Regions from separate parts of the Erwinia billingiae Eb661 genome, predicted to be linked through region 2. Evidence: predicted binding sites of a transcription regulator. Region 2 holds the regulator's gene; the other holds the start of a gene.

Region 1 (11,667 bases), 1.6 Mb from region 2:
ACCAGTACATCGGTAAATAGAAACCGGAATAGAACAGGAAGGACTCCAGGAACACGCTGGCAATCTTCTTCTTCAGCGGATCGTCATGATGGTAATGTTCCAGAATGATTTCTGCTTTGCGCTGAAGCGGTTGATTGTCCTCGCTCCAGGCATAGGCGGCATCCACATCGGTGGTATGACAGAGCGTTGAGAAGATCGAGCTGTATGAGCGGGCATGCACGGCTTCCATAAAGCTGACGTTAGACATCACCGCTTCTTCATGTGGCGTGACCGCATCCGCCATCAATGCCGGTGCGCCAACGGTATTCTGAATGGTGTCCAGCAAGGTGAGCCCGGTAAATACGCGAATGGTCAGCTGCTGTTCATCCGCATTCAGGCTGTTCCAGGCGGGAATATCATTGGAGAGCGGCACTTTTTCTGGCAGCCAGAAGTTGGAGGTCAGACGGTTCCAGACTTCCAGATCTTTATCATCTTCGATCTGGTTCCAGTTAATAGCGTGTACACGTTTTAAGGTCATATTTTTTTCTTCCGGGGCGCGTTTTCCGCCCCTTAGGGTGAGCTTACAGCGAGCAGGAAACGCAGCCTTCTACTTCAGTGCCCAGCAGGGCCATCTGACGCAGGCGAATGTAATAAAGCGTTTTAATGCCTTTCTTCCAGGCGTAAATCTGCGCCTTGTTGATATCGCGCGTGGTGGCGGTATCGCGGAAGAAAAGCGTCAGAGAAAGCCCCTGATCGACATGGCGCGTGGCCTCGGCATAGGTGTCAATAATCGCTTCGGGACCGATATCATAGGCATCCCGGTAGAACGCCTGATTGTCGTTATTCATAAACGGTGCCGGGTAATACACGCGGCCAGTTTTACCTTCTTTACGGATTTCAATCCTCGACACGATCGGGTGAATGCTCGACGTCGCATGATTGATATAGGAGATAGAACCCGTCGGTGGGATCGCCTGAAGATTCTGGTTGTAGATCCCGTGCTTCATCACCGCTTCACGCAGTTCCCGCCACTCTTTCTGGCCCGGTAAGGTAATTCCCGCGCGGGCAAACAGCGCGGCGACTTCTGGTGTACGTGGCTGCCAGCGTTGCTCAACGTACTGAGCGAAGTATTCACCGCTGGCGTAACGCGATTCTTCGAAACCGGCAAAGCGCTCTCCGCGCTCCTGAGCCATCAGGTTAGAGGTGCGCAGGGCGTGATAGGTGATGGTATAGAAATAGAGGTTGGTGAAGTCCAGCGCCACCTCAGAGCCATATTGAATGCCTTCGCGTGCCAGATAGCCGTGCAGGTTCATTTGCCCCAGACCAATGGCGTGCGACTGGGCATTGCCACGTTCAATGGAAGGAACCGAATGGATATGGCTTTGATCGGACACCGCCGTCAGACCCCGCACCGCAATTTCCACCGTGCGTGAAAAATCTGGCGAATCCATCGTGTGAGCAATATTCAGTGAGCCAAGATTACAGGAGATATCCTTACCGATACGGCGATAGCTGAGGTCATCATTGTATTCGGTTGGCGTGTTCACCTGCAGGATCTCAGAGCAGAGGTTGCTCATGTTAATCCGGCCTTTAATCGGGTTCGCACGGTTTACCGTGTCTTCGAACATGATGTACGGATAGCCGGATTCGAACTGGATTTCCGCCAGCGTCTGGAAGAATTCACGCGGATTGATAAAGGTGCGGGTGATACGGTCGTCCGCCAACATCTCTTCGTATTTTTCGCTGATGCTGATATCTGCGAACGGCAGGCCGTAAATACGCTCAACGTCATACGGCGAAAACAGCGCCATCTGCTGGTTAGTCTTGGCCAGCTGGAAAGTGATATCGGGAATCACCACGCCCAGCGACAGCGTCTTGATACGGATTTTTTCGTCGGCGTTTTCGCGCTTGGTATCCAAAAAGCGCAGGATATCCGGATGATGAGCATGCAGATAGACCGCACCTGCACCCTGACGCGCGCCAAGCTGATTGGCGTAAGAGAAGGCGTCTTCCAGCATTTTCATCACCGGGATCACGCCCGATGACTGGTTTTCGATACGCTTTATTGGCGCACCCGATTCACGCAGGTTGGAAAGCAGAAAAGCGACGCCGCCACCGCGCTTGGAGAGCTGTAAAGCGGAGTTCACCGAGCGGCCAATTGACTCCATATTGTCTTCAATACGCAGCAGGAAGCAGGAAACCAGCTCGCCTCGCTGCTGTTTTCCACAATTGAGGAAGGTCGGCGTGGCCGGCTGGAAACGACCAGACAGCATCTCTTCCATCAGCGATAAGGCCAGCGACCGATCGCCTTTGGCCAGCGTCAACGCCACCATGCAGACGCGCTCGGTAAAGCCTTCCAGATAGCGTTTACCATCAAAGGTCTTCAGCGTGTAGCTGGTATAAAACTTCCACGCGCCAAGGAAGGTCTGGAAGCGGAAACGGCGTTGATACGCCTGTTCAAAAAGCGAACTGACAAATTCAAACGGATAAGCATTCAGCACGTCGGCTTCGTAGTAGCCCTCTGAAACCAGGTACTGTAAGCGCTCACCAACGGAATCAAATTTCACGGTGTTCGGCAGAACATGTTGCAGGTAATACTGACGCGTGGCTTCTTTATCTTTCTCAAACTGAATGTTGCCGTCGGCATCGTACAGATTGAGCATCGCATTCAGCGAGTGATAATCCAGCACGGCCGGATTCGGGGTTATGAGTGTACTTTCTGTCGCTGCCAAAATTCGGTTACTCCCTGATAAACGTTGGCGATGTCGTCGGCGGTGCCCAGTAGCTCGAAGCGGTACAGGCATGGCACCTGGCATTTCTGCGCAATGATGCTGCCGGCCAGGCAATAGGCTTCGCCGAAATTGCGATTACCGGCGGCAATCACGCCGCGGATAAGTTGGCGGTTACTGACATCGTTTAAAAACTGGATGACTTGCTTAGGCACCGCGCCCTGACTGGTGCCGCCGCCGTAGCTGGGCACCACCAATATATAGGGTTCATCCACCTGCAAACGCTGCGCGGCATCCAGTGGAATGCGGCGCGCAGGCAGGCCGGTGCGGATGACAAAACGGTGCGTGTTTTCAGACTGGCTGGAAAAATAGACCAGCGTCGACATCGTCTTAACCCTGCATCGCCGTGAGTGGGCGAAGCGCGGAGATTTTGTCCGGGCGGAAACCGCTCCAGTGATCTTCTTCCGCCATCACGACGGGCACCTGGCGATAACCCATCGATTTCAGCGTTTCAACGGCAGCCGGCTCGTGGTCGAGGTTAACCAGTTGGTAATCGAGGCCGTGCTTGTCCATGGCGTTTTTTGTCGCATTGCACTGGACACAGTTGTTTTTTGTGTAAATAATAATGCGCATGATTCGTATTTACCTTGTTATCTGGTTGACGTCTCGTCTGGCACGCTTTTTGCTGCAATCCGCTGCCGTCGTTTAACCACATGTAGTGGCTGAGTTGATGGGGTAAATACTAGATATAGTGTTTAGATATTGCAACCACACAATATCCAGGTATAAGAATTTTCTTGATGAGGAAAATGGACAGGCCTTGTCAGGCGCGGGATGCAGCGTTTTAAGACCGGCAAAAAAAAATCCCCACACCATCAGGTGCGGGGATTTGTCTGTAAAGTAAACGAAACTAGTTACGCGATGAGGTGGTCGTTGCAATCAACGCCCCAACAAAAATACCTAATGAAGTACCAATCCCAACTCCATGCCACGGTTTGTCACGCACATAAGAGTCAACTTGCCCACCGGCATCTTTTGCCGCCTGGGTCACACGGTTATTGCCGTGGAGTTTGGCGCGAGTCTCTTTCAACATCGCTTCTGCGCGGGAACGTGCACCGTCGACTTCATCTTTAGTCTTACTTCCGTAAGATTTCAGCAGATCGTCAAGGGTATCGGCCAGCTGATTGACGTCCTGATTGATATCAATGTCTTCATATTTAGTGTTTCGGTTAAACATTTTTCTCTCCCTTGGAAATGAAACGTACTATTAACTATAGACCATCATGCAGATTTTTAGTGACCCGGACCGGAAAGCAGGGCGTTTATGGATTATTCCGAAAGCGCTTAACCTTCACGCTGTTGTAAGGTTGCAGGGTTGGCACGTTTTAGAGGAATGAGTATGTATTTACGCCCTGATGAAGTTGCTCGCGTACTGGAAGGTGCGGGATTTGAAATGGATGCGGTCACCGCAAGAGCCTATGGTTACCGTCGAGGCGATAACTATGTCTACGTTAATCGTGAAGCGCGCATGGGCCGTACCGCACTGATTATTCATCCTGTGTTGAAGGAAAAAAGCCACGGCTTTGCGCATCCGGCCTCCGATATGAAAGCCTGTGAAGAGTACGTGCAGTTTCCGATGTATCTGGCTGGAGAGAATCAGGATCACTACGGCATCCCCCACGGTTTTAGCTCCCGCGCGGCGTTGGAACGCTATATCGTAAACATGTTTGGCTGAGTAATCAGCCCGTTGAGTTTTCGGCGCACGCGTTGGTCGCGCTGAAAATCTCGCCCCCGCACGATCATCCCTCACACTCAGTAACGTTGCTTTCACCGGCCAGAATCGGTATAACGCTGACCCCATGTAGAAGTTTAGACGTCTAAACGGATAAATCAGCGATGCAGCAAAGCAAGCCCGAGACAACTCAACAATTCAAGCGCAGCATGAAAGCCCGCCATCTGGTGATGCTCTCGTTAGGCGGCGTGATTGGCACCGGCCTGTTCTTCAATACTGGCTATATCATTTCCACCACGGGTGCAGCTGGCACCTTGCTCGCCTATATCATTGGGGCGCTGGTGGTCTATCTGGTGATGCTGAGCCTTGGCGAGCTGTCGGTGGCGATGCCAGAGACCGGGGCTTTCCATGTTTATGCGGCCCGCTACCTGAGCCCGGCGACGGGTTACACCGTTGCATGGCTTTACTGGCTGACGTGGACGGTCGCCCTTGGCTCAAGCCTGACCGCTGCGGGTTTCTGTATGCAGTACTGGTTCCCGCAATCGCCGGTATGGCTGTGGTGCTTACTGTTTTGCGCGCTGATTTTTATGCTGAACGTGGTCTCTTCCCGCTTCTTCGCGGAAGGGGAGTTTTGGTTCTCGGTGATCAAAGTGGTCACCATCCTGGCCTTTATACTCCTCGGCGGGGGAGCCATGTTCGGTTTTATCCCGCTGAAGGATGGCAGCAGCGCGCCGTTCTTCCACAATCTCACCGCCTCTGGCTGGTTGCCGCACGGCGGCCTGCCGATCCTGATGACCATGGTGGCCGTCAACTTTGCATTCTCCGGTACCGAGCTGATTGGCATCGCGGCGGGTGAAACCGAGAATCCGCACAAAGTTCTGCCAATGGCGATCCGCACCACGGTCGCACGGTTGATCATTTTCTTTGTGGGTACGGTACTGATCCTGGCAGCGCTGATCCCGATGGATCAGGCGGGGATCGTCAAAAGCCCGTTTGTGATGGTCTTTGAAAAGATCGGTATTCCGTATGCGGCCGATATCTTTAACTTTGTGATCCTCACGGCGATCCTCTCGGCGGCGAACTCAGGATTATATGCTTCGGGCAGGATGCTCTGGTCGCTGTCGAATCAGAATACCTTGCCGCGCTGCTTTGCCAAATTGACCTCCCGCGGTATCCCGCTGATGGCGATTTCAGTCAGCATGCTGGGAGGCTTGCTGGCGCTGTTTTCCAGCGTGATTGCGCCGGATACGGTGTTTGTCGCGCTGTCGGCTATTTCAGGTTTTGCGGTGGTGGCCGTCTGGCTCAGCATCTGCGCTTCCCATTTCTTCTTCCGCCGTGAGCATGTGCGGGCGGGTAAACCGCTGACAGACTTGAAATACCGTGCGCCCTGGTATCCGGTGACGCCGATCCTCGGCTTTCTGCTTTGCCTGCTGGCCTGCGTTGGACTGGCGTTCGATCCGGAACAACGCATTGCGTTATACTGCGGCCTGCCTTTCGTAGCGCTGTGCTACGCGGCCTATCATTTCACTCAGCGACTGAAAAATCGCGAGCTGGCAAAGGAGAGTGTGCGTGTTACCGAATAAACTTTCTGTAAAACAACAGGTGGCCGCAGGGCTGGTGCTGGATGGCGCAATGGCCACCGAACTTGAAGCGCGCGGCTGCGATCTGACCGACGCGCTGTGGTCGGCCAAAGTGCTGATTGAGAATCCTGAACTGATTTATCAGGTGCACTACGACTATTTCAACGCGGGCGCGCAGGTGGCCATTACCGCCAGCTATCAGGCAACCCCGCTGGGCTTCGCCAAACGTGGGCTGAGTGAAGAACAGTCGCTGACGCTGATTGCCCGCAGCGTGGAGCTTGCCAGCCGTGCCAGAGCTGATTACAAGGCTGCCGAACCGCAGGCTGGCAATTTGCTGATTGCCGGCTCAGTCGGGCCCTATGGCGCCTATCTGGCGGATGGATCCGAATACCGGGGTGACTACAGCCTGCCGCAAGCAGAGATGATGGCTTTTCATCGCCCACGTATTCAGGCATTAGTTGCAGCTGGGGCGGATATCCTCGCCTGTGAGACGATGCCATCCTTTGCAGAGATTCAGGCGCTGGTGGCTTTGCTGGCCGAGTTTCCCGGCACTCCAGCCTGGTTCTCTTTCACGCTGCGTGACGGAGAACACCTGAGCGACGGTACGCCATTAAGCCAGGTCGTCAGTGTGCTGGAGAGTTGTCCGCAGGCCGTTGCGCTGGGACTGAACTGTATCGCGCTGGATAAAGTGACGGCTGCGCTGCAGACCCTCAGCTCACTGACCAAAAAGCCGCTGGTGGTCTATCCCAACTCCGGCGAGCAGTACGATGCGATCAGCAAAACCTGGCACAGCGATGCGTCGACCTGTACGTTGATCGATAATCTTTCTGCCTGGCAGTCTGCCGGGGCTAAACTGATCGGCGGCTGCTGCCGGACAACCCCTGCTGATATCGCCGCGATTGCCCAGCGCTGCCATTCACGATAAGCCGCTAAAAATTTGTCTTATTACGCCCGCAATGGTCGGGCGTAATTAATGAAAACCCGTCAGACTCCGCTTAGACTATTCTGAATATTTAAATTGGCAGGAATGCATATGAGAAGGCTTTTGCTGGCGCTGGCTTCAGCGTGGTTATTGAGCGGATGTGCCACCATTGTTGGCGATCAGACCCAGGACGTTTCCATCCAGACCTGGCCTCAGGGCGTGAAATTTGTGGTGCAGGATGAAACGGGAAGGGCCGTTGCAGAAGGGATTACCCCTAAAACAGTCTCACTGCTGAAGTCTGACGGCTCGTACCTTGGCAAGAAGAAATACACGCTGCAACTGGAGCGCGCGGGTTATGTGCCGCAGACGATCCCACTGGAAGAGAGAGCCAACCTCTGGTACATCCTCGGCAACATTCCGCTGGGTGGCATTCCTGGCTGGCTGTTTGTCGATCCGTTTAATGGCGGCATGTACAACATCCATCCGGAGAAGGTGAATACCATTATGAATCCGGTGGGCGCACGCGGCTAGATGCGGACAACCAGGGGAAGATCGCTCTTCCCCTGATAGCGCGTTCTGACGGGTTCAAAAACGTCCCGACGCTATTGCGCCGTCGGGTTCAGCATCACGTGTGCGGGTTTATGCTTTGCCAGATACTGCTGCTGGAAAATGCACATGCGAATGGTGTTACGGTATTCGCCGTTAATAAAGAATTCGTGGATAAGTTCGCCTTCAATATCGAAGCCTAATTTGGTGTAGATGTGAATGGCTTTCTTATTTTCTTTATCAACGATCAGGTAAAGTTTATACAGGTTCAGCACGGAAAATCCGTAATCCATCGCCAGCTTGACGGCTTTACTGGCAAGGCCTTTCCCTTGATGGCTGGGGGCAATGATAATCTGAAATTCAGCACGTCGGTGAATATGGTTAATCTCAACCAGTTCAACCAGTCCCGCTTTATCCCCTTCAAATTCCACCACAAACCGACGTTCGCTCTGATCGTGAATATGCTTATCGTAGAGATCGGACAGTTCCACAAACGCTTCGTACGGCTCTTCAAACCAGTAACGCATAACGCTTGCGTTGTTATCAAGCTGGTGAACAAAACGCAGATCTTCACGTTCGAGAGGACGCAGTTTTAAGCCATCTTCGGCAGGCATGGGAGACATATAAGTTCCTTTTATCAGATGCAATATTGCTGAGGAATTATACGTCTGACGGGAGGAAATGGCACGGCGTAAGCGTAGAAACAATAACGCCAGCACGGTTTACGGTGCTGGCGTTTAGAATGCGTTAAGGCATCAGAAGTTGTAGCCAGCGACCAGGTAGTAACCCCAACCGGTGGATTTCACTTCGAACTGACCGTTACCAAAGTTCAGCTCCTGGCCATCAGCCCACTGTCCGCCGTTGTGGAAGTAACGCGCCACGAACGAGTAATGCCAGTGATCGTAACCCAGCGAGAGGATATGGCTGGAAGCGATAGAGTTGCTGGTACGGGACGGGCCGGTCTCATCACGCAGATCGGAGCCCCAGTCAAAGTTGGTGAAGCCGATGTAGCTCAGATTTCCGCCCCACAGGCTGGTAATCGGCACGAAGTATTTCACCTTAAAGCGATAGCCATCCCAGCTGTTTTCGTTCGCTGCACCGTAGTTTTCCCACTGGTATTTGGCATACACGTTCAGTGAAAGGCCAACATCTGAGTGGGTATCGATATCGGTACCCAGACCCATGAACCAGGTGTTCTGGCGGTTATCGCTGTTACGGCCCATATCGTAGATATAGTTGTTCGCGAAGTACCACTCTTTGAACGGGCCGAAGCTCAGGTCCGTGTTGGTCAGCTTGTCGATAGAGAAACGAGGTTCGATTTCCATAAACAGCGGGGAGCCGTGGTCAAAGATACCGTTAGCATTGGAGTTACCCACGCCGAAGAAGTTAGTCGCATCGATATAGCCGTAGAAATCGAACCAGTCTTTTTTGGCGAACGCTTCGTATTCCAGATATACGTCGTTATTGAACTGAGGTCCGAAACGGGTGTGGTAGCTTCCCACCACGTTGACGCTCTGATGCCACCAGTCGGAAACATACTCCGGCGAATCGGTAGCAGCAGTTGAAGAGGCACTATAAGAGAGCGCTGCGAGTGCGCCAGCCATCAGAATTTTATATTTCATTATATTACCACAGGCTTAATGACCCTTTTATGAAGCCACTGCGAAGGTCTTATTAAGTCGTCAACAGAAGAGGAAAGGGTGACTGTTTTCACAGCAAAAAACACCCGCGATGAATGCTGCGGCAGTGTGCCGTCATCCGCGCTTAAGGAAATAGATATCGCTCACACTTGTCAAACCTTGTTTCATTTCACTTTAGGTAAAGTGTGATGGGTGTCACAAATATGTTTGACCGGATGGTCTGAAAGGGGATTGAGGACAGGAAGGGGGTTTTTTGAGCCAGGTAATCGTTTGCATCGCTGTTTAAGGTACAACAGGCAAAAAGCGGAAGTGGATTTACCGATTCTGCAGTGGGAAGAGAAGGGGAATGGCAGCGGCTTATAATAAGGTAAGCTTATGGATGGTGGCGTTTTTTAGCATCGCGTCATCCCTGGCGAGATGAGCCCTTTTTGGTTTCATTAAGAAGATCGCGGGGAGTGATCTCCTTAATAACACCTGCAAAATAGCCGCAGAATTTTACCGGGGCAGAATCATCTACTCTTCGTCGCGTTCTTTATTTGCCCGCTGACGTTCGTAATAGTCATCTTCCGCCGTAATGATTTCATCCATCAGCGAGTCCATATCGACTTCATGAATCTCTTCGACGAACAGTCCTGTCAGCGGAGTTTCTGGGGTTAACTTGCCGTCTTCATACAGCAGCCAGATTTCTTTCGCATAACGGGTTTTCAGCAACTGCGGAGCAAACTGACCGTAGTACGCCGTGATGTTATTCACGTCACGCTCGAACATGGCTTCAGCATGGTTATTCGCTGCAGCATCGACAGCCTGAGGCAAGTCGATAATGACCGGGCCTTGTGCATCGAGCAGTACGTTAAATTCCGACAGGTCACCATGCACGATACCGGCACACAACATGCGTACGATATTACGGATCATGGTATGGAAATCAGTCACCGCGCTTTCTTCGGACATAGTCACATCGCTAAGACGTGGAGCCACCATGCCGTCTGCATCCGTCACCAGTTCCATCAGGAGCACGCCGTCGATACAAAGATAGGGCTGAGGGACTCGTACGCCCGCTTCTGCCAACCGGAACAGCGCATCCACCTCTGCGGTTTGCCAGGACTCTTCCTGCTGCTTGCGGCCGAATTTAGAGCCTTTCTGCATCGCACGGGAGCTACGTGAGTTACGGACCTTGCGGCCTTCCTGATACTGCACGGCCTGCTTAAAGCTGCGCTGTGTCGCTTCCTTGTACACTTTGGCACAATTGATCTTGTCACCGCATAACACAGTGTAAACGTCGGCTTCCTTTCCGCTTTTAAGGCGTTGGAGCACATCGTCTATCAGGCCATCATCAACCAGAGGTTGGATTCGGTTTGGGATTTTCATGCGGCTTTATACCTTATTTCAGCCAGGTTACGAAAGATATCAGGCACAAAAAAACCCACAAGGTTTTCACCGTGTGGGTTCTCAGGACTTCATCGAGTGGGTCTGGTAACCATCGACCAAGAATTTGGTGGAGCTGGCGGGAGTTGAACCCGCGTCCAGAATTACTACACCGTCGGCACTACATGCTTAGTCCTGTCTTTACATTCGCCGGTTAGCTGCGAACGGACACGCCACTAACCAACTAGCCTGATTAGGTTTAGTGTTTCAGCCCCAGGCAGGACATCCACACGAGTTCTTTTGTTTTTGACCTCTCTTGATCCCCGTCCTAAGAACGGAGGCTAGGGAGAGAGGGCTCTGAGCAGGTTATTAAGCTGCTAGTGCGTAGTTTTCGTCGTTTGCAACTATTTTTTTGCGGCTTTTAACGAGGCAAACCGCCCCTCGGCATGCTCCTAGGGCTTCGCAAATCCTGTCGAATCCAGAATCAGCCCCATGTACTACTGTGAACCACTATAACAGAAAAACCTGTCGCTACGCCATAGGCTTAGCGATTTGCGTGTTTCATAATACGTGCTTTGTCGGTCTTCCATTCGCGATCTTTGATATCACCGCGTTTGTCGTGCTCTTTCTTACCTTTGGCTACGCCAATCTTCAGCTTGGCCCAGGCGTTTTTCCAGTACAGGGATAAAGCGACGATGGTGTAACCATCGCGGTTGGCTTTATCGAACAGGATTGCCAGCTCGCGCTCCTTAAGAAGAAGCTTGCGGGTGCGGGTCGGGTCGCAGACCACATGCGAGGATGCGCCAATCAACGCCTGGAAGGTTGCGCCGAACAGAAAGGCTTCCCCATCACGCAGCATGATGTAGCTTTCGCTGATGTTAGCCTTTCCTGCGCGGAGTGATTTGACTTCCCATCCCTGGAGCGACAGTCCCGCTTCGAATTCATCTTCAATGAAGTATTCATGGCGGGCCCGTTTGTTCATGGCAATGGTAGCGGAACCGGGTTTATGTGCTTTTTTCTTAGTCATAGTGCCACTTAGTTTACATGAAGCAGTGATTGAAGGCATCCCCTGTAACAAACGAGACGGGGAAAAGCGCTATTTTAGCAGAACGCTGGCGGCTGAGAATTTTTGTTTGCCTGCCGGCGATGGTATTATTGAAAAGTTGAAGATTAA
Region 2 (11,667 bases):
TTGAACATCATCGGCAGAAAATCGCCGAAAAATTAATGTGCTGCGCGCGCCAGAATCACCGCTGCCGGTTGTTGTTGCAGACGTCTCATCCGCCACACCATCATCACTGCCGCAGAGGTCAGGCCGATAATAAAACCGATCCAGAAACCGGCTGGCCCCATGCCTGGCACTACCCAGTCGGTCATCGCCAGAACATATCCGCACGGTAGGCCGAGTATCCAGTAGGCAATAAAGGTGATGAAGAAGATCGACCGGGTGTCCTTATAGCCGCGCAAAATACCGCTACCGATCACCTGGATAGAGTCAGAGAACTGATAAATCGCCGCCAGCAGCATCAGATGAGCGGCAAGGGTGATCACTTCCGGGTTATCGGTATAAAGAAGGGCGATATGTTCACGGAAGGTGACGGTAAACAGCGCGGTGATCAAGGCCAGCGACACGCCAACCGCCTGCGCAGTCCAGGCGGAAACCCGGGCCGCTTCAGTCGAGCCCTGACCCAGGCGGAATCCAACCCGGATGGTGGTCGCCACACCCAGCGAAAGCGGCAGCACGAACATCAGCGAACTGAAGTTCAGCGCGATCTGATGGCCTGCCACTTTGACGATGCCCATTGGGGAAACCAGCAGGGCAACCACGGCAAACAGCGTCACTTCAAAGAACAGCGCCAGTGCCACCGGCAGGCCGAGCTTGAACAGGCGCCAGAGAACCGCCCGATCGGGACGGGTGAAGCGATCGGTCAGGCGGATATCACGCATCGATCGTGCGCGGCTGACCCAGTACTTCATGGCGATAAACATCACCCAGTAGACCGAAGCCGTTGCCACGCCACATCCCACGCCGCCGAGCGCCGGCATGCCGAAATGACCATAAATGAAGATATAGTTAACCGGTATATTCACCAGCAGACCAATAAAGCCCATCACCATGCCAGGTTTGGTTTTAGACAACCCTTCGCACTGATTGCGCATGACCTGGAAGAACAGATAGCCCGGCGCACCCCAGAGCAGCGCATGCAGATAGCCGACAGCAATCTCGGCCATTTTCGGGTCGATATTCTTCATCGAACGGATAACAAATCCGGCGTTATACAGCACCACCATGATCACAATAGACACCACGCCGGCCAGCCAGTAAGCCTGACGAACCTGATAAGCCACGCGATCGCGTCGGCCAGAGCCGTTGAATTGAGCAACAACAGGCGTAAGTGACAGTAACAGACCATGGCCGAAGAGAATGGTAGGCAACCAGATAGACGTGCCCACGGCGACGGCGGCCATATCCGTGGCGCTCACTGCGCCGGCCATAATGGTATCAACAAAACCCATAGCGGTTTGCGCAACTTGCGCAAGGATCACCGGGATTGCCAGCGCTAATAATTGACGCGCCTCTGTCAGGTACTTCTGCACTTATACACCTATTGAATTAGCGGGAGGAAGGGGCTCTGCGAAGGCAAAAAACGTTATTTTAGCGAATTATCAGCAGGGCAGGCCGCACAGTGTAATGATCGCAGAGGAAATAGCCAATGATTCGCGTTAAGAATAGCTCTTCATGTCACGCTAAATCATCCGGTTGCATTTGGTTTTCTCACTTAGCCAGGGCAAACTAGTGCAAGAATTCAATTATTGAGGCCATGACTATGTTTACCGGTATTGTGCAGGGCACCGCAGAGGTGCTGGCAATTGAAGAGAAACCTAATTTCCGTACGCATATCGTCCGCTTACCGGCTGAATTGTTGCCGGGTCTGGAATTGGGCGCATCTGTTTCTCACAATGGCTGCTGCCTGACGGTAACTGAAGTGCAGGGCGATCGCGTCAGCTTTGATTTGGTTAAAGAGACACTGCGTATTACTAATCTTGGCGACCTTAACGTTGGCGATACGATTAACGTTGAGCGTGCGGCAAAATTTAGCGATGAAATTGGCGGTCATTTGATGTCCGGGCACATTATGACCACCGCAGAAATCAGCAAAATAATTACCTCTGAGAATAATCGCGAAATCTGGTTCAAGCCACTGGACGCTCAGCAGATGAAATATATCCTCCATAAAGGCTTTATTGGCATTGATGGGATTAGTCTGACGGTGGGTGAAGTGAGCAAAACTAAATTCTGCGTCCACCTTATTCCTGAAACGCTGGCGAGAACCACGCTGGGCGCGAAACGTCTGGGCGATCGGGTGAATATTGAAATTGATCCTCATACCCAGGCGATTGTCGAAACCGTTGAACGGGTACTGGCTCAACGCGAAGCGGCTCTGCTTGCTGCGGCAGCCTCAGAGCTTAATGAGTAACCTTTAAAATAAAAAAAGGCTGACAATTCATCCTGTCAGCTTTTTTTTTGCGCGATCTTAATGCGGGACGCGTAAACCGCCCTCAACCCCATGGGTAAAGACCACCTGCCACAGTTGAATATCGCGGGCGCGGAAAGCGCCGGCACAGGCATTCAGGTAATAGACGAACATCCGTTTAAAACGCTCACCGTATTTTTCTGCCAGCTGGGGCCAGGCTGCGAGGAACCGCTCGTGCCATGCCATCAGAGTGGTGTCATAGTCCTGACCAAAGTTGTGCCAGTCTTCCATGACGAAATGCGGCTCGTGCGCTTCAGAGATGTGGCGTACTGAAGGCAGACAGCCATTAGGGAAAATGTACTTATTGATCCAGGGATCAACATGTTCATTGGTCTTATTGGCACCGATGGTGTGAAGCAGGAAAATACCGTCAGGTTTCAGATTGCGGTTTACCACGTCAAAATAGGTGGCGTAGTTTTTAGGTCCAACATGTTCAAACATGCCTACGGAAGATATGCGGTCAAACTGCTGGTTTAAATCGCGGTAATCTTGCAACAGAATAGTGACATCCAGCCCTTCACATCGCTCTTGAGCCATTTTCTGCTGTTCAGCAGAGATAGTGACGCCAAATACGCTGACACCGTAATTTCTGGCGGCATATTCAGCCAGTCCGCCCCAACCACAGCCAATATCCAGCAGTGACATGCCTGGTGCTAATTGCAGTTTATCGCAGATCATTTTTAATTTAGCATTCTGTGCTTCTTCCAGCGTTTGCGCTTCTTTCCAGTAGCCACAGGAATATTGCATATGATCATCAAGCATCAGTGAGAACAGATCGTTACCCAGATCGTAATGCTCTTTACCGACAATCCAGGCGCGTTTTCGTGATTGCAGATTGGTTAATCTGGCGGCAGCTATTCTGAGCGTATCTTTAAAGTGGTGGGGGAGTTGTTGATCGAGTTTGGCGACCAGAACGCGATGGAAAAACATATCCAGATTTTCGCATTCCCACCAGCCATCCATATAACTTTCGCCCAATCCCAGTGAGCCCTCTTGCATCACGCGCTTGAAGAACTCCGGATTTTTAATCTGGATATCCCAGGGGCGTGTGCCGTTGACCTCAATATCTGCATTGCGTAGCATTTCCTGGACGATTCGATACCAATGATCCTCGACCAGGCTCACTTCTTCTATACACGATGAACTCATAGCTTCTCCATCACCCTGTGTGATTGAAACCTGAGAAATAGAATAGACAATTTCTACAGGATTTGAGAACACGCACGGATAAACCGTACGCCTGATATCCGGCGTTACAGAGGATTGTTAAGAATAGTGCCTGCAGAGTTGCGCAACGAATGCCGCGCGAGATAACACCTTGACCACCCTGTCAGGACTCAAAAAATTGCGACGAACTTGTTATTTTGTGTTGCCTGAAATGAGTATATGCTCACGCCAGGCAATATTCAATTGTTTATTGTTAGGGTGCTAACCAATTGGAATCAAGCTGTTAGCGACCGCTGTGCGCGTCCGCCAGAGCGAGCTTTTCCGCCTTCGCCCGTTGTAAAATATAGCCGATTCCTGCCAGAACAACAGTCGAGATCATCACCAGCGAGGTGGTGAACAGCGAAGTGCTGATAAATGTGGAAACAATCAGACTGGCGATGCAGCACAAACCCAGTTGCAGCGTGTTCTGCAGGGCAGCGGCTTTACCACTCGATTGCGGGAAAGGTAAGAGGGCATTCGACACGACAATCGGATAAATCGCACCGTTTGCTAACGCCATACCGCAGAACGGCAGCAATAACGCCACCATAGACGGATCTTCAATCTGCGCGGCGATAAAAAAAGCCACAATGCTGAGTGAATAGATTGCCAGTAACCAGGGCAGCAGGGAGCGGCCTTCAGTGTGTTTCAGCAACGTTCGGCAGCCGAATCCGCCAATCAAAAAGGCCAGCGTCTGAGGCACGTAGCTCAGCCCAATGTCACCGGGAGACATGCCAAGATCGCCGAGAATGAAGGGCGAACCGGTCAGCCAGGCGAAGAAGCTGGCTGAACAGGCGGCATAAATCAGCACGTTACCACTGTAAACCGGCGATTTTAACAGGCTGAAAAAGCCCATTTTCTTCACGCCATCCACCACCGGCTTCTTCACCGTTGGGGCGAGGAACAAGGTGGAAATCAGCAGCACCACTGCGACCAGCAACAGCGCGACAAAAATGGCGCGCCAGCTGAAATGGTTGAGTAACCAGGCGCCCAGTAACGGCGCGAGCGCAGGCGAGAGTGCCACTAACGGCATGATGGAGGCGAATACGCGATTTGCCTGGCTGGCGGAATAGCGGTCGACGACCAGTGCCTGCCAGCTGACTGCAGCAGCACAAATCCCCACCGCTTGCACAAAGCGCAACGCCAGCAGGGCCGCAGCAGAATCTACCCACCACATCGCGCCACAACTGACGGCGAACAGACTCAGACCCATCAACAGCACAGGCTTACGGCCAATACGATCCGACAACGGACCCCAAAACAGCTGGGCGATGGCAAAACCCGCCAGGAACAGGCTGAGGCTGGCGCTGATGATCCCGGCATCGGTTTGCAGGTCTTGTTGCATGGCACCAAAGGCAGGCAGGTACATATCGGTAGCGAGGAAACCTGCCACGCTTAACAGCGCCAGGTAAACAATAAATCCTTTCGAAGGCATTCTTTTGCTCTTTATTTGTGATGAACGAAACGCCGCAGAGTGTAATCGCGTGCCATACAGCTTGTGAAACGGTAATATTTGCAGGTTGCGTTCAAAAATATTGCAGGCAGATTATGTGGTCAGAACATTCCCTTGAAGTGGTTGATGCAGTTGCCCGCAGCGGCAGTTTTACCGCTGCCGCCGCAGAGCTCCATCGCGTACCCTCAGCCATCAGTTATACCGTGCGGCAGCTGGAAGAATGGCTTGCCGTGCCGTTGTTTGAGCGTCGCCACCGTGATGTGGTGCTGACCGATGCGGGACGAGTATTTATCCAGGAGGGCCGCAGTGTCATCAAAAAAATGCTCGCCACCCGACGGCAGTGCCAGCAGGTCGCTAACGGCTGGCGAGGGCAAATTAATATCGCCGTCGATCGCATCGTTAAATCTCAGCGAACCCGACAGCTGGTAGTCGACTTTTATCGGCACTTTCCGGATATGGAACTGCATCTGTCAGCAGAAGTTTTTAACGGCGTCTGGGATGCGTTGGCCGACGGGCGGGTGGATGTGGCCATCGGCGCGACACAGGCTATCCCGGTAGGTGGCCGCTTCGCCTTCCGCAATATGGGCGCGCTCAACTGGCGCTGTGTGGTTGCCGCGGATCATCCGCTGGCACGTCAGCACGCAGAAACCAGTGAAGAGGCCATTGGCGAATGGCCTTCACTGGTGCTGGAAGATACCTCAAGAGCCTTGCCGAAACGCACCACATGGACGCTGGATAATCAGCGGCGGCTGGTGGTGCCAGACTGGGAAAGCGCATTTGACTGCCTGCTGGCGGGCTTATGCGTGGGGATGGTACCGGGCCATCTGGCGCAACCGCTGCTGCAAAAAGGCGCTTTGCATGAATTGACGCTGGAAGGCGGATTTCCGGACAGTCCGTGCTGCGTGAGCTGGTCTGAGCAGCAGGCTTCACCGGCGCTGAGCTGGTTGCTGGATTATCTGGGTGACAGTGACACGCTGAACAGTGAATGGCTGAAGGAAGAGCCCTGAGCCAATTGGGTGTGCTGAGGGAGAATTCGCCCTCAGCACTGAGCGGGACTAGCGGCGGTAATCCAGGAAGGGACCATCGGCAACCGAACGGCGTTCGATCAACGTAGGATGTACTTCAATCGTCTGCGGTTCTTCACGCTTGCTGGTGATACGATCTAACAGCATATCGAAGGCGGTTTCGCCCAGCTGTTCTTTTGGCTGGTGAACCGTGGTCAGGGCCGGTGTGAAGTAACGGGCGTTGCGTACGTTATCGTACCCGATTACCGATATATCCTGCGGAACGCGCAGGCCCATCTCATCAGCCGCACAAATTGCGCCCATCGCCATCACATCGCCACCGCAGAACACCGCCGTTGGACGCTGCTTCTGCGAGAGGATTTGCTGCATCGCCTGGTGACCTGATTCAGGTTCGAAATTGCCCTGAACCAGCCACTCGTCACGCAAGGTAATCCCCGCTTCAGACAATGCTTTCATAAATCCGGCAAGACGGCCACCGCCGGTGTTGCGCTCCATCTGACCCGGGATGACACCAATATCTCGATGCCCACGGTCGATCAGATAACGGCCAGCCAGATAACCGCCTTCAAAGGCGTTGTCTTCTACCGTATCGGTAAAGTCACCGCGCGATTTGCCCCAGTCCATCACCACCATCGGAATATTGCGGTTATCTTCCAGCATGGTGATCAACTCGTCAGGGTATTCGGAACACATCACCAGCAGGCCATCCACGCGTTTCTGCGCCATCATCGACAGATAGGCCTGCTGCTTGGCAAGATCATTGTGGGCGTTACCGAGGATCAGCGTGTAGCCTTTGGCAAAACAGCGGTTTTCAATGGCTTCAATAATTTCGGCGAAATAGGGCGCCTCGCTCGAAGTAGCCAGCAGCCCGATGGTTTTGGTGTGATTCACCTTCAGACTACGGGCAACCGCGCTGGGTGAATAGTGGAGCGCCTTAATGGCGGCCCACACGGCTTCCCGCGTTTCTTCTGCAACGAAACGGGTCTTGTTGATGACGTGGGAGACGGTGGTGGTGGACACCCCGGCTTGCTTTGCCACATCTTTAATTGTTGCCATGAAATAACTACTCCTGCGCCTATCTTAACCGTTTGATAAGCCTGTTGTTAATCGTTTGCCTGGTGAGATCGAAAACCTGACGTCTGAAGTCGTTTTTTAGTTGCTGTCCGGAGTCGTCAGGAAGGAAAAAGCGCTGATTAAAGACCGCTAAACACCTTAAGGTGCGGGCCGTTGCGCAACAAAAAAAGAATTCTAACAAGGCTTGGCAGAGAAAACGAGATTTTTACCGTCAAGTATGGGAAAATTGATGGCATCATAAACTGTAGGGCTATTTAGGATTAAAAATGGATACCGATCTGAAGTTCTCTTTACTGACCACGGTTTGCGCACTGTTGATGATTATGGCGTTTAGCTTCACCGCGATTATGCATTAAGTGCAAACAGGGCCGGTCTGACGATCGGCTCTGAGTATTTCCGCTATCGAATGGTTTTTGGCGTCATCATCCGGCGGGCACCAATATAGTGGCGCTGCCAGTAATCATCTGCCAGAGCGCTGACCTGAATATCCTTGCCAGTACGTGGCGACTGAATAAACTTCCCACCACCCAGATACACGCCAACATGATCTGCCGTCTCGCGCCCGTTAATGCGGAAGAAGACTAAATCGCCTTTCTCCAGCTCATCACGCTTTATCGAAGCCGCATCATGCAGGTGATACATCTCATTCGCCGTGCGCGGGATTTTAAACTTCACTAAATCCTTGTAGGCATACCACACCAGGCCGCTGCAATCGAAGCCGGTTTTAGGCGACGTTCCGCCCCATTGGTAAGGTTTACCCAGCTGGCCCATCAGTTTGGTCATCGCGGTTTCACGGGCTTTTTGATAGCGGGCGCGGTGAGCTTTACTTAACTTTAATGGCGCAGAAACAGAGTCTGACGTCAGCTCTTCAGCAGTATCGACAACCTTGCCACGATGGCGGCCATAGCGTTTATTTCCGGCGTTTAAGGTGGTTTTCTTTTTGTATTTGCTGGAGTGCAACGGGGCAGTCTGAACAGAGGCGGTTTGCAGCGAAGGTTTCTTTTTAAGCTTCAACTTTTGTACTGAGGTTAAGCGAGATTTTTTGCTGGTGGATTCTTTAACTTTTTTGGTGCTGTTGGCTTTAACCGGTCGGCGTTTACGTCGCTCATCCTCTCGGGCAGGCGTGCCGCTATCTGCCTTATGATGATTTGCATTAATAGGGGCATGTGGCGATGCGTGCGCCATATTGAAAAACAGCTGGGCAAAGGCCAGCATGAAGAGCGTGATAAGTAAACGCATCGTTACCATTAACAGTTTGTGCTACGACCAGAGGCCACAGCTTGCCAGAAACAGGGAGTTCTGCCTTTCAGCAGCGTCATTTTGCAATTCTAATCTAACTCATTAACAAAAGGTAAGGTCTTTTTTGTTTCAATGATACAGAGCAAGTAAAAACTGTAAAAATTAGCCAAATCAGCTGTTTATCTGCGCAAAACCTGTGCTTTTCTCATGCATTAATCCAGCGAAAGCAATAGGAAAATGTTATTTTAACGCTATCGCCTGCACGCTGGCGGCTCTGAGGGCGTGCCCAACTGTTAAAAAATGTCGTTTTCATCGGGCCCGCAGAGTCGCTACAATAAATAGACACGAAGTATCCGATTAAGGAAGCCATTTATGAGTACTATTGAAAAAATTGAGCGCCAGATAGCAGAAAACCCGATTCTGCTGTACATGAAAGGCTCACCAAAACTGCCAAGCTGTGGCTTCTCTGCCCAGGCCGTTCAGGCACTTTCAGCCTGTGGCGAGCGTTTTGCCTACGTCGATATTCTGCTGAACCCAGAAATTCGTGCTGAGCTGCCTAAATACGCCAACTGGCCAACCTTCCCACAACTGTGGATTGACGGTGAACTGGTCGGCGGTTGCGACATCATTATTCAGATGTACCAGCAGGGTGAACTGCAGCAGCTGATTAAAGATACCGCGCAAAAATACCCTTCTGACGCCGCGGAATAAGCCCGTCAGCAGCAAAAAAGGCAGGCGTGATGAGCGCCTGCCTTTTTTTATGCTTATTTTTGCTGCTGCAGAAAAGCGTTAAGCAGATCGGTGAAATCTCCGCCTTGTTGCTGATCCTCAGCCATCTGACGGCAGAAGGTGGCAAGGGCGTGAAAAAGCGGCTCGCCGGGCAATTCGCGGGCATTTAACGTCGCAATCTCTTCCATTTCTGGCGCCCAGCGCCAGGCCTTGCTGTACATATCCGGAATAGCCTTGCGCAAACGCGCCAGCAGTGCCGGCTGGCTCGCCTCCATTTCCTCAAGCAGTGCTCCGGCAGCGCCCACCCGACTGGCGTTAATCAACATCAGCGCAGACAGCAAGGTGATGCCTTTATTGATCCCGGCGTAGGACATTTTTAACGCCGACGCCGCGCCAGTCTGCGCCTGCATGATTTTGACCCGCAATCCGAACCTCTCCAGTTCCGCCAGAGAGTCAGCCCGATCGCCCGCAAACCAAAATTGCGGACTTTCATCTTCAGGGGACGCCGGCGGCAGACCGATAATCGCGCCATCGACAAACCCCGCGCCGGTAGGCGCAATCGTTGCGGCAACCCGTTTCAAGGTATCTTCACCGATGGCATTGCAGTCGACATAAAGGGGTTTGGTCTGGGCAGCACTCAACAGCGGAGCCAGAAACTCCGCCAGCGTCACCGCTGAGGCGGGAGGTACGATAGAGAGGATGACATCAGCACGCATCAACGCCTCCGCACTGACCGGTTTCATGCCAGCCTGTTTAGCGCGTTCAGCTGTTGCCCGGGAACGACCTTCGATTAAGGTCAGCACTTCAAGATGATGGTGGGTGAGGAGCCCGGCAATGGCAGATCCCATGGCACCGGGCGCAACGACAGCAATTGTTTTCATTCAGCATCTCCACATTAGGTCAGCAGAGTATGGCTGAAAGTTAGCAGGCTAGCTTTCTTCTGCGATCGGCAGCGGCCAGCCACCGAGGCGTTTCCAGCGGTTTACCAGTTCACAGAACAGGTCGGCAGTCTGCACGGTATCGTACAGCGCGGAGTGTGCCTGGCTGCTGTCAAAGGCCATTCCCGCAGCGGCGCAGGCCTTGGCCAACACGGTTTGTCCCAGCACCAGTCCGCTCAGTGCCGCCGTATCGAAGGTCACGAAGGGGTGGAACGGGTTGCGCTTTAACCCTGCACGGTCAGCAGCGGCATTGGTGAAATTAAGGTCGAAGGTGGCATTGTGGGCCACCATAATGGCGCGATTGCAGCCGTGATCCTTGATCCCTTTGCGCACCAGTTTAAAAATGGCATGCAGGGCATCATATTCACTGACCGCACCGCGCAGCGGATTCGACGGATCGATACCGTTAAAAGCCAATGCTTCAGGTTGCAGAATGGAACCTTCAAACGGCTCAACGTGGAAATGGAGCGTTTCGTCCTTCTCCAGCCAGCCATTCTCATCCATTTTCAGGGTGACGGCGGCTATTTCCAGTAATGCGTTGGTCTTCGCATCAAAACCGGCGGTTTCCACATCAATTACTACCGGATAAAAACCGCGAAAACGGCTGCTGAGGGCGTTCAGTTCGTTCGATTCAGACATCAGGATCTCATTGGCGAAAAAATGCAGCGCGCATTATGGCAAATTTCACCACGAGATGCAGCAGGGGAAGGGGGAAGAAGGGTGCCATTATGGCACCCCGGAACATTAATCACCCAGGCCGTGGCCAGCGTGCTTGTTCTCAATCAGTTCAATTTTGTAGCCGTCCGGATCTTCTACAAAGGCGATAATGGTGGTGCCGCCTTTAACCGGGCCAGCTTCACGGGTGACGTTACCGCCATCATTGCGAATACGATCGCAGGTCGCTGCAACATCATCAACGCCCAGCGCGACGTGGCCGTAAGCGTCGCCCAGGTTGTAGCTGTCTACGCCCCAGTTGTAAGTCAGTTCGATAACAGCGCCTTCGCTCTCATCGGTGTAACCCACAAACGCCAGAGTGTATTTATATTCGGTGTTTTCACTGGTACGCAGCAGGCGCATACCCAGCACTTTGGTATAAAAATCAACGGAACGCTGCAGATCGCCAACGCGAAGCATGGTGTGAAGTAAGCGCATAACATCCTCTTGGTGTAAAACGTCATCATCCGATAACGGGGAAAAAATAAGTATAGCGACGATTTGCCCGCAGGGTAATCAGAAGGCTCTGTCTGCCGGGAAATTCATCAACTTGCGGTGATAAAAGAAAAGGCCGCGCTCAGCGCAGCCTGTTTATCACGTAATCGGGTATCAGCCCGCGAGGGTTGGGTAGTCGGTATAACCTTCCGCGCCGCCGCCGTAGAACAGCTCAGGGCGAGGATCGTTCAGCGGGGCATTTTCACGCAGACGCTCAACCAGATCCGGATTAGCGATGTACACGCGGCCAAAGGCAGCGGCATCAATCAATCCTTTTTCGATCAGCTCTTCGGCTTTATCCGCCGTGTAGGCACCTGCACCAACAATTACGCCGGGATACACCGCGCGAATCGCTTTACGGAAGGCTTCGCTGTAAGGCTTGCCACCGGCCCAGTCGGGCTCGGAGATATGCAGATAGGCCAGGTTACGTTTAGCCAGTTCAGCGATGTA

Evidence for each region. The regulator PurR, encoded in region 2, represses purine synthesis genes. The targets are predictions, from matches to a motif close to CANGCAAACGTTTGCNTG.
Region 1: the regulator PurR is predicted to act here: its motif matches at 9,388-9,405, upstream of EBC_RS18855 (nucleoside-specific channel-forming protein Tsx).

Annotation. Positions count from the first base shown of each region.
Region 1 is NC_014306.1:3,812,132-3,823,798, reverse strand. Features, by position in the region: gene nrdF (class 1b ribonucleoside-diphosphate reductase subunit beta) at 1-517, opposite strand, end outside; gene nrdE (class 1b ribonucleoside-diphosphate reductase subunit alpha) at 561-2,666, opposite strand; gene nrdI (class Ib ribonucleoside-diphosphate reductase assembly flavoprotein NrdI) at 2,684-3,094, opposite strand; gene nrdH (glutaredoxin-like protein NrdH) at 3,099-3,341, opposite strand; gene EBC_RS18885 (DUF883 family protein) at 3,619-3,945, opposite strand; gene EBC_RS18880 (DUF2002 family protein) at 4,108-4,443, shown strand; gene mmuP (S-methylmethionine permease) at 4,605-6,023, shown strand; gene mmuM (homocysteine S-methyltransferase) at 6,010-6,945, shown strand; gene EBC_RS18865 (hypothetical protein) at 7,054-7,473, shown strand; gene speG (spermidine N1-acetyltransferase) at 7,545-8,102, opposite strand; gene EBC_RS18855 (nucleoside-specific channel-forming protein Tsx) at 8,244-9,110, opposite strand; gene EBC_RS18850 (PA4780 family RIO1-like protein kinase) at 9,642-10,496, opposite strand; RNA gene ssrA (transfer-messenger RNA) at 10,622-10,985, opposite strand; gene smpB (SsrA-binding protein SmpB) at 11,038-11,520, opposite strand.
Region 2 is NC_014306.1:2,162,821-2,174,487, forward strand. Features, by position in the region: gene EBC_RS11375 (MATE family efflux transporter) at 33-1,406, opposite strand; gene EBC_RS11380 (riboflavin synthase) at 1,637-2,287, shown strand; gene cfa (cyclopropane fatty acyl phospholipid synthase) at 2,345-3,493, opposite strand; gene punC (purine nucleoside transporter PunC) at 3,795-4,985, opposite strand; gene punR (DNA-binding transcriptional activator PunR) at 5,099-6,010, shown strand; gene purR (HTH-type transcriptional repressor PurR) at 6,059-7,084, opposite strand; gene cydH (cytochrome bd-I oxidase subunit CydH) at 7,369-7,458, shown strand; gene EBC_RS11410 (C40 family peptidase) at 7,502-8,341, opposite strand; gene EBC_RS11415 (Grx4 family monothiol glutaredoxin) at 8,714-9,052, shown strand; gene EBC_RS11420 (NAD(P)-dependent oxidoreductase) at 9,106-9,951, opposite strand; gene rnt (ribonuclease T) at 10,000-10,647, opposite strand; gene gloA (lactoylglutathione lyase) at 10,753-11,160, opposite strand; gene nemA (alkene reductase) at 11,332-11,667, opposite strand, start outside.